DNA from 3 places in the Viridibacillus sp. FSL H8-0110 genome. Region 2 is predicted to be linked to each of the others. Evidence: riboswitches for the same ligand, from Rfam matches in the RefSeq annotation. Region 2 holds a riboswitch; each other region holds the start of a gene.

Region 1 (3,290 bases), 1.4 Mb from region 2:
ATTAATTGAGTCATTAACAGGCTTAAACTATTCTACTGCATTGTTTATCTTTGCAGGTGCTGTATTAATTTATGTGATTATTGGCGGTTTCCGTGCAGTAGCATTAACAGATGCAGTACAAGGTTCTGTAATGGTCATTGGGACAGTTATTTTACTTGTCGCTACGGTTATTGCTGGTGGTGGAATATCGAATATCATGAGTGATTTAGTAGCTGAAAATCCAAACCTTGTATCTCCTTATGGGGCAGATCGTAGTTTAACGCCATTATATGTTTCGACATTTTGGATTTTAATTGGGATAGGTGTTATTGGCTTACCTCAAATTGCCGTTCGTGCCATGTCATATAAAAACTCAAAAGGCATGCATACAGCCATTATCATTGGCACAATTGCACTTGCTACAGTTATGTTTGGCATGCATTTAATCGGTGTACTAGCACGTCCAGTATTACCAGGCGTAGAAATAGGCGATAAAGTGATGCCTTTACTAACGCTAAAAGTATTACCCCCTTATTTAGCAGGAATTGTTCTAGCTGCTCCAATGGCGGCCATTATGTCTACCGTCAATGCTTTACTTATTTTAGTAAGTTCAACTGTGGTAAAGGATATTTACTTAAACTATATAAAACCAACTGCATCAGATGCACAGATTAAAAAAGCAAGTTTCTATGTGACTACAGTTATTGGGATAGCAGTGGTACTAGTAGCTCTACGTCCACCAGATTTACTTATTTGGCTGAACTTATTTGCTTTCGGTGGATTGGAATCTGTATTCTTATGGCCGGTTGTATTTGGTCTCTACTGGAAAACAGGAAACAAATACGGTGCAATTGCATCGATGATTATCGGGATTTCATCTTATATCTACATTGATCAAATAATGCCAAGTGTATTAGGTATGCATACGGTTACGTTGCCGATTATCTTATCTTTAGTAGCATTTGTTGTAGTAAGTCTTGTTACGAAGGACAAAGTTAAGACTGGGACATCGATTATTTAATATAAAACACCAAACTTTCAATTAAAAAGTTTGGTGTTTTTATGTTGAAAAAACGGTAAATATTTTTTGATGAATCAATTGACAGATAACTCTGGCTGTTATATAGTAATAAAAAATAATTAATTTGTTATATAACAGGAGGGTATCCACATGGAAATGTATAGAGAAGGTTATGAAACGTATTGTCTAGCTTGTGAAAATTATGGTATGGAGTCGATGAATTTTTATCTTTACGTGAGAAACTTAACAGTAGAGCAGTTAAACGCATTCAATCAACATACGAAGGGAAGCGATGATTACGAAGTCTGATGCCATAGTAATTTTATAAAAACCCTACCCTTTGCTAAAAACAGGTAGGGTTTTATTATGTTTTTATTGTTTTAATACGAAAAAGTCTGAATTTTAATACAATAAAAAATATTAATTTACATTCTAAAACTTTTATGAAATACTTTAGATTAATAGACAATTAAATAGTTCTTATAAGAGTGCTTATGTTGATCATAAGCTAAAAGGGAAATCGGTGTAAATCCGATGCAGCCCCGCTACTGTAAGTGTGGATGAAATTGTTGCAAACCACTGGTGCATGTATAATGCGCTGGGAAGGAACAAGAGTAAATAGATACACAAGCCAGGAGACCTGCTTTTATAATGTAGTTTCAATCTTCGAGGGGGAGATTTGGAGCATCGAAGGCCTTTTTGTATATAACTGTACATTTTTCTGGCATTTCGCCGTCCAAAATCTCTTTGCATTGTGTAAAGGGATATTTTTTTGCCCTTTTACATTTTTTTGTATCCTTTTGAAGTGAAAACTACTAATAATTCACAAAAAGATATGGGGGATTTCAACATGTACAAAAGTAAATGGGTAAGAAAATGGGCAGCACCAATCGGTATGGCAAGTTTATTAGCGTTTTCACAACTACCAGGACAATTGTCGACAGTAAACGCTGCAGAAAATACGTCAGCGACAGTTCAAGTACCAGCGAAAGATGTCAGTTATAAAAACGTTCTAAATTCAACAGCGGCATTTTTACTACAACAAGTGCCGAATCCATCATTTGGTGATGAAGACTACGTAACTGATTTCGCTCGTGCTAGCGTACCAGTTCCATCTAAATACTATGAAACTTATTACAATAATCTAGTCAAAGAGGTTAAAAGTAAAGATGGCAAAATCTCTGAAGACGTTGGTAAATATTCAAAAGTCATTATTGCACTAACAGCAATCAACAAAGATCCACGTAATATTGGGGGATATGATTTAGTTAAGTCTATGTATGATACATATTTAGCTACAGAAAAAGCAGAAAAATTAACTAATGGGAATAAATTTCATTTCTTAAATGCTATTGATACGAAAAATTATGATTTATCAACGGAATCGAAATATGCAGAGATTACAAGAACTAAATTAGTAAATGATTTAGTAAAAGATCAATTTGAAGATGGATCATTTGCGTGGGCTCTAGATTATGGATCTGATAAAGATTCAACATCAATGACGGCTACGGCTTTAGCACCTTATACAAAGGATGACAAGGTAAAAGCAGCAGTTGAAAAAGCAAATGATTATTTAGGTAAAGAACTAGGTGAACAAGGTGGTTTCTACTCAGAGTGGGCAAAAGGTGACAGCCCTGAAACGGTATCTCAATTCATCATCAATTTAACGTCTAATCAAACAAATCCAAAGACGGATCCACGTTTCGTCAAAGGTAATGGTAACTGGGCTGTTTCTAACCTAGTAAGTTTTGTAGATAGTGCTACAGGTGGATTAAAAAGCGGTTTATCACTTAAAATTCCAAACTTAATGTCTTCAGATCAAGGATTACGTGCACTTGCTGCATATGACCGCTTTGTAAAAGGCAAAAACCGTATTTATGATATGTCTGATGCTGCAGAGTCACTTAAATTTGACATTACAGCACCTGAAGTAGCAACAGCTAATAAAGTTAGTGATCAAACAACAATTGTTAAAGGCAAAGCTGAAGCAGGAGCGAAAGTTACGATTTATAACGGCTCTAAGCTACTAGCATCAACTACTGCATCTACAAAAGGCACATACTCTTTAACAATCAAAAAGCAAAAAGCTAATTCAACATTGAAAATTTATGTTACAGATGCATCTAAAAATAAGAGCAAAGCATTCACATTAAAAGTAGCTGATAAAACGGCTCCTAAAGCACCATCAGTTAAAAAAGTAACAAAGTCGACTAATAAAGTGACTGGTACAGCTGAAAAAGGTGCAAAAGTGTATGTACTAAAAGGTAAAACGTCTATCGGTAAAGGT
Region 2 (3,290 bases):
TACGAATACCAGCAGTCTCTAATGCTTCAATTTCCTGACGTAGTGCCAAGGCAATTTGTTGAGCTACAATACTACGTGGAACATCATCACGAACAAATGACCAATTTAAAATCGTAATTGGCCCTGTCAACATACCTTTAACAGGTTTAGTTGTTAACGATTGTGCGTACACTGTTTCATCGAGCGTCATTGGTTTTTCCCACTTAACATCTCCATAAATAATTGGTGGTTTAACGCAACGTGATCCATATGAAACGACCCATGCTTTTTCTGTAAATGCAAATCCAACAAGCTTTTCTCCAAAGTATTCAACCATATCTGTTCTTTCAAATTCACCATGAACTAAAACATCAAGTTCTAGTTCTTCTTGGTACGTAATCCATTTATTTATTTCTTTTTTTATGAAATCATCATGTTGTTCCTTATCAATTAGTCCTTTTTTCAACTGTGAACGATTGCGCTTCACTTCAGCTGTTTGCGGAAAGCTACCAATTGTTGTTGTCGGAAAGTCTGGTAATTGTAAAATCTTTTGCTGACGATCTTTTCGAATAGCATATGATGATTGACGAGTTATTTGAATTTCACTCAACCTTTTAATATTCTTCTGGACTTCTCCTTGTTGACGTACTGAGCTGCTATTTAGCAATTCTCTAGTTAATCTGTTTTGTTCGAAGGCCTCTTGATCCGCATCACGATTATTTGTCAAAGCGTTTTTCAAAATAGCCAACTCTTGTAACTTTTCATTAGCAAATGCTAAGTTTTCATATAACTCTTTTGATAATTTCGTTTCTGCTGTTAGACTTACTGGCACATGCATTAGGCTACATGATGGCTGAATCCACAGATGATTAGGGGAAACTAAACTTTCTAATTCAATTAGCATTTCAGATGATTGTTGTAAAGGAGTAATCCAAATGTCACGACCATTAATAATTCCCGCTGCTAGAACCTTATCTTTTGGAAATCCAATTTTTTTGATATTAGAAATATTCTCTTCTAGACCATGTACAAAGTCTAGCCCGATGCCTTCTACAGGTAATTTAATCAATTCTTCATACCATTCTACTGACTCGAAATATGTTTGCAGCAGCAATTTACTAGAGTAATTTACAGTGTTTAGTTGTTCATATATTTCTGAGATTAGTTCCATATCATCCTTAGATAAAGAAGTTGATAGAATCGGTTCTTCTATTTGAATCCATTTTGCACCTGCTGCAGAAAGTTCACTCAATAGTTGACTATAGACTTTGATTAACTGAAGTAAATATGACGGCTTATTCAGCGTTGCAACTTCTTTTGTTAAAAAATAAAATGTCCCTGGGCCTATAATTGTAGGCTTTAGCTCTGTATTAAAGTTTTCCTTCGCTTCTAAATAATAGCGTAATGGTTTATTGTTCAATAATTTTAAAGTTTGTCCTTCATACTCAGGTACAATATAGTGATAGTTCGTATTAAACCACTTTGTCATTTCACTTGCAGAAGCAGATTGATTTCCACGTGCCATAGCGTAGTAAGTTTCTAGAGATACTAAATCTGAATTCCATTTATAACGTGCAGGAATAATTCCAAACATTGCTGCTAAATCTAACATACGATCGTAGTATGTAAAATCACCTACGGTTACTAAGTCAATCTTTGCATCTAGCTGAACTTGAATATTTGCTAATCTATACTCTTTCATCTGAGCTTCGAATTGTTGTTCACTTATTTCTTTTGACCAAAAAGCTTCGATAGTTTTTTTCCATTCACGATTAGGCCCGATATATGGATATCCAATAACTGTACTTTTCATCTTTCAATCCTCCAATTCAATAAAAAACCACCAATTAATGAAAAACATTAAAAGGTGGTTGATGATTTTTAATATAGTAAATATCGAAAAAAATCAGGAATAATAAAAAATGACACACTATTCCCTTTCAAATTCGCTTATCGTACTAGGATATAATAATCCTTGAAAAAATCTCTCTAACACCTCCTATCCGCGTAGGTTTTTTGGTGTGTACTAAACTAAGGCAGGTCTCCTGGCTTGTCATCATCGCTTACTTTTCCTTCCCATCACAAATCTAACAGTGGATTTTAAAGTTTGCTCCAACATACAGTTGCGGGACAGCATCGGATTCTAACCGATTTCCCTTTTAAGCGACTATCTATTTAAGATAGCGCACCTTAGCCTACACGATATTCAATTGTTCACTTACTATAACACACAAACCATAAATTGTTCAGTATATTCTAAATATAAAAATAATTATATTTTATATGATTACCAAACCGTTAAATACAGTTTTTTTAGTATAATTATTAGTTACACTTTCATCTTTTAATCAATACTAGCTTCAATCAAATCATGTGGGTAATATACAAGTTCGTTATATACACTTGTATAAGCCTTTTCTAGCTTTCCTAATTCTTCTTCAATATTTTCAATTTCACAATTTTCAATGGAGCTTTCAATCACGTTCTTCGCCTGTAATAAAGTACAAACTGTATCTGTTACTTGTGAGAGCATCACCCTCGATTTTAACTGTAATTTAAACTCTTCAATATTCATTCATATTCCCCTTATCTGTTCAATAAAAAAACATCTTTTATCAATTAATAAAAGATGTTTTTATGATTAATTAATATGTTCCCTGTTTCGACAATACATACTAGAATAAACGTTTCTAAACAGAGAAACAGAAGTTTTAATCGCTTCTAAATCCTCATTAGTCCAAACGCTTTCTCTAATACGCTGTCGTACAGTGATCATATAAATAGGGTTTCTATTCATTATCACATAACACCTCCTATCCACGTAGGTTTTTGGTGTGTACTAAACTAGGCAGGTCTCCTGGCTTGTCATCATCGCTCACTTTTCCCTTCCCATTACAGTTCTAACAGTGGATCTAAAAGTTTGCTCCTACATACAGTTGCGGGACAGCATCGGATTCTAACCGATTTCCCTTTTAAGCAGCTATCTATTGAAAATAGTGCACCCAATTCTACACATTATTCAGTTGTATCACCATCTTACCATAATGTAATACAAATATTCATAATATTATTTACATGTAATTTAAAAAAGGATTTATGTTGAATATAAATTATTGATTGAATTTTCGATAGAATATTAGTATTTCTGTATACTAATAGCAAAGTGTATGCTTCTTATTATAGATATAAATGATTTATTCAATGGGGTGTTTAAAATGGAGGGGTTCTATTTTCAACTACTATTTCAAAAAAATTTGATATTATTTAGATAAACCATATTAATGTGCCAAAATATATTTTATAAAGAGCAA
Region 3 (3,290 bases), 2.1 Mb from region 2:
CAAGAGGTGGAACAATGTATTATTACTCATCCAAAGGTGAAAGAGGTCGCAGTTATAGGAATTGCTGATTGTCACTGGGGTGAAATCGTTACGGCTTTTATCGTATCTGATGATGCATTTAATAATGTTAAAGAAATTCAAGACCTTTGTAGAAGTCATCTAGGTAGTTATAAAATCCCTCGGAATATTTATTTTATCCCTGAACTACCAAAAACACATGTAGGGAAAATTGATAAAAAGAAACTTCAAACGATTCAAATGTAAACGGTCTGTTGGGTTATTAACGGGTTCGGAATTGAGGAGCAAAAATGTAAATAACCATTAAAAAAGGGGTGCAATTAGCACCTCTTTATCATCTATTTTAGGGATTAAATTAGACCTAAATTGGTTATCTTTTGATAATCTCATTATTGCACTGAATTGTCTTTAATGCTTCCTGAAGTTTTTCCACTACCCTTGATAAAGCTAATATTGAATTTGTTGTATCGAATTCTTCAATATCCAAGGAATGATTTGCATTTTGGACAATCTCTATCTTTAAATTTGAGTTACTTAATTTTTCAATTTTATTTGAATTGAAATGATAAAATAAACGAAGTGCTAATTTCACTTTAATAGAAATCGGCACTTCGTTTATTCGCTTTACGTTATCGTGTCACTTTTGAATCCAAAATTGATACTCTAATTAGTTTTAGTACTCTAAAAGCGAACCAGTTATTTATAATCAGGTTATTTTTTCTTGTTAAGCATAAATGTGGAATTTTCCACTTTAGGTGTAAGGCAATGTAACGTTTACAACCAGCAACGATATGTGTAACTGCAAAAAAAAACGCGCAATTTTTGTGGTAAAACTTTTGTATAAAATTAAGTCTTTAAATTGATATAGCTTTAAGTAGTAATAACGAATATACTTTATATTAGGAAAACTTTTTTTATTTCCACAAAAAAATTACATATAGTATTGGAATAGGTGTGTTCGTTTAATAGCGAATACTTAATAGGGAAGTCGGTGAAAATCCGACATGGTCCCGCCGCTGTAAGGGTGAGCCTCATGCAAATAAGTCACTGGAATATCCGGGAAGACGCATTGGAGCGATGAACCTAAGTCAGAAGACCTGCCTGTTCTAAAAATGCTGTTAACCTACGGGAGATAGGGAGGTGTTGGAGTGCTAGGAGATAAATTTGATCTAAAACTATGAGCATTTCTAACCTTTTTAATTGGGTTAGGAATGCTTTTTTGTATTTCAGTATTTTTAATAGTTTAAATTCTAAAAATGAAGGTGATTAAACATGTTTATTAAACAAAGTAAGATACTACGGAATTTTCTTGTTCTACTAGTAATTCTCGCGAGTTTTATTACTGGGTGTAGTAACAAAGCAAAAGAACAAGATAATGCGTCTGTTAAAGATCAATCAAAAGTTGTTACATTTTCCATGACTGGAGATATAGGCGACTTAAATCCACATACATATTTTCCAAATGAGTTTTTCTCCCAAGCTATGGTATATGAGTCACTTGTTTACTACGGGAAGGGAGGGGAAATTCAACCTTGGTTAGCAGAAAGCTGGAATATTTCGAAAGATGGCAAAGAATATGTATTCCATCTGAGAAAAGATGTTGAGTTTTCTGATGGTTCGAAGTTTAATGCAGCAATTGTAAAGAAAAACTTCGATACAATTTTAGATAATCGCAAACAACATGAATGGGTAGAGTTAATCAACCAAATCAAAAATACAGAAGCATTGGATGAATATACTTTTAAACTTACATTGAACAATTCTTATTATCCAACGCTTCAAGAATTAACTTACATAAGGCCTTTGAGGTTTGTTGGAGAAGCTGCTTTTCCTGACAGCCAAGACACATTTAAAGATGGACTTAAATCTCAGATTGGTACAGGTCCGTGGGTACTTAGCGAATATAAGAAGAATGAGTATGCGGTTTTTAAAAGAAATGAAAAGTATTGGGGTACTAAACCTAAAGTAGAAAAGGTAGTTGTCAAAGTCATTACAGACGGAGAATCTAGAGTATTAGCTTTTGAGAAAAACGAACTTGATTTTATTTTTGGTAATGGGGTCATTAGTCAGGATTCTTTCCAGTTTTTAAAGGATTCAGGGAAATATGAAACTAAATTATCAGAGCCTACTGCTACAAGAACGTTACTATTTAACACAAACAAAGAAGCAACTAAAGATCATAAAGTGCGTTTAGCACTCAATTATGCTTTCAATAAACAGGCAGCAATCGATAATATTTTTTATGGTATGGAAAAAAAGGCAGATACACTGTTCCCACCTGTATTGGATTACACAAAGATTGATATAAATCCATATGACTATGATATTGCGAAAGCAGAACAGTTATTAGATGAAGCAGGCTGGAAAAAAGTAGAGGGTAAAGCGTTTAGAGAAAAAGATGGAAAAGAGCTGCAACTGGAATTCTTATTTAATAGTACTGATAACATCCAAAAGTCGATTGCTGAATTTGTACAAGGTGATTTTAGAAAACTAGGAATTGATATTAAGTTAACTAGTCAGGAAACGAATACTTTCTGGACAACTGCATTCCAAGGTAATTACGATATATTATTTACATCAACATGGGCCGTACCTTTTGACCCGCATTCTTATTTAGCCTCAATTACTACAGATTCGGAAAATGGTGGTCCAGATTATACTGCATTATTGGGATTACCAGAAAAGAAGGAAATAGACGAGAAAATTAAAAAAGTACTTTTAACTACAGATGAAAAAGAAAGAAAAATGATGTATACAGATATTTTATCAACATTACATGATCAAGCAGTATACTTACCGATATCTTACCAATCAAATGTAGCTGTATATCACAAGAATATTAGCGGATTAGATTTTTTACCTCAAGAAGCTGAGGTACCTTTAACTACAATTGATGTTAAATGAAGCAAGAATTATTAATAATAACTTAAGGAGTGCTACATGAGTTGGTTTTTAGTTAAACGTCTCTCAAGTCTAATTCCAATATTATTAGGAATCTCCATTATTACTTTTATTTTATTGCACTTAATTCCTGGAGACCCAGCAGTAGCTTATTTAAGATTGTCGAATATTCCCCCAACCGACGTGGCTGTGACTGACTTGCGACTCGAACTCGGATTAGATAACCCTTTATATATTCAGTATTTTGATTGGTTGGTGAAGGTGATTCAACTGGATTTGGGGATCTCTTATCTGTCCAAAAATGCAGTCTCGGACGAAATTTTGTTGCATCTAGTACCTACAATTCAGCTAACAATTACTGCGCTTTTCTT

The links. Region 2 has a riboswitch for cobalamin ahead of metE (5-methyltetrahydropteroyltriglutamate--homocysteine S-methyltransferase). Riboswitches for the same ligand answer to the same signal wherever they lie in the genome.
Region 1: it holds a riboswitch for cobalamin, as region 2 does, so the genes downstream of both, MHH98_RS11525 (Ig-like domain-containing protein) here and metE (5-methyltetrahydropteroyltriglutamate--homocysteine S-methyltransferase) in region 2, are expected to answer to the same signal.
Region 3: it holds a riboswitch for cobalamin, as region 2 does, so the genes downstream of both, nikA (nickel ABC transporter substrate-binding protein) here and metE (5-methyltetrahydropteroyltriglutamate--homocysteine S-methyltransferase) in region 2, are expected to answer to the same signal.

What each region holds. Positions count from the first base shown of each region.
Region 1 covers NZ_JBBOPJ010000001.1:2,303,077-2,306,366, reverse strand. The annotation lists gene panF (sodium/pantothenate symporter) at 1-1,000, shown strand, start outside; gene MHH98_RS11530 (hypothetical protein) at 1,151-1,309, shown strand; cobalamin riboswitch at 1,470-1,662, shown strand; gene MHH98_RS11525 (Ig-like domain-containing protein) at 1,851-3,290, shown strand, end outside.
Region 2 covers NZ_JBBOPJ010000001.1:877,716-881,005, reverse strand. The annotation lists gene metE (5-methyltetrahydropteroyltriglutamate--homocysteine S-methyltransferase) at 1-1,792, opposite strand, end outside; cobalamin riboswitch at 1,998-2,187, opposite strand; gene MHH98_RS04435 (hypothetical protein) at 2,324-2,554, opposite strand; cobalamin riboswitch at 2,810-3,000, opposite strand.
Region 3 covers NZ_JBBOPJ010000001.1:2,929,783-2,933,072, reverse strand. The annotation lists gene MHH98_RS14700 (class I adenylate-forming enzyme family protein) at 1-264, shown strand, start outside; partial or broken gene MHH98_RS14695 (hypothetical protein) at 389-586, opposite strand; cobalamin riboswitch at 952-1,137, shown strand; gene nikA (nickel ABC transporter substrate-binding protein) at 1,291-2,922, shown strand; gene nikB (nickel ABC transporter permease) at 2,959-3,290, shown strand, end outside.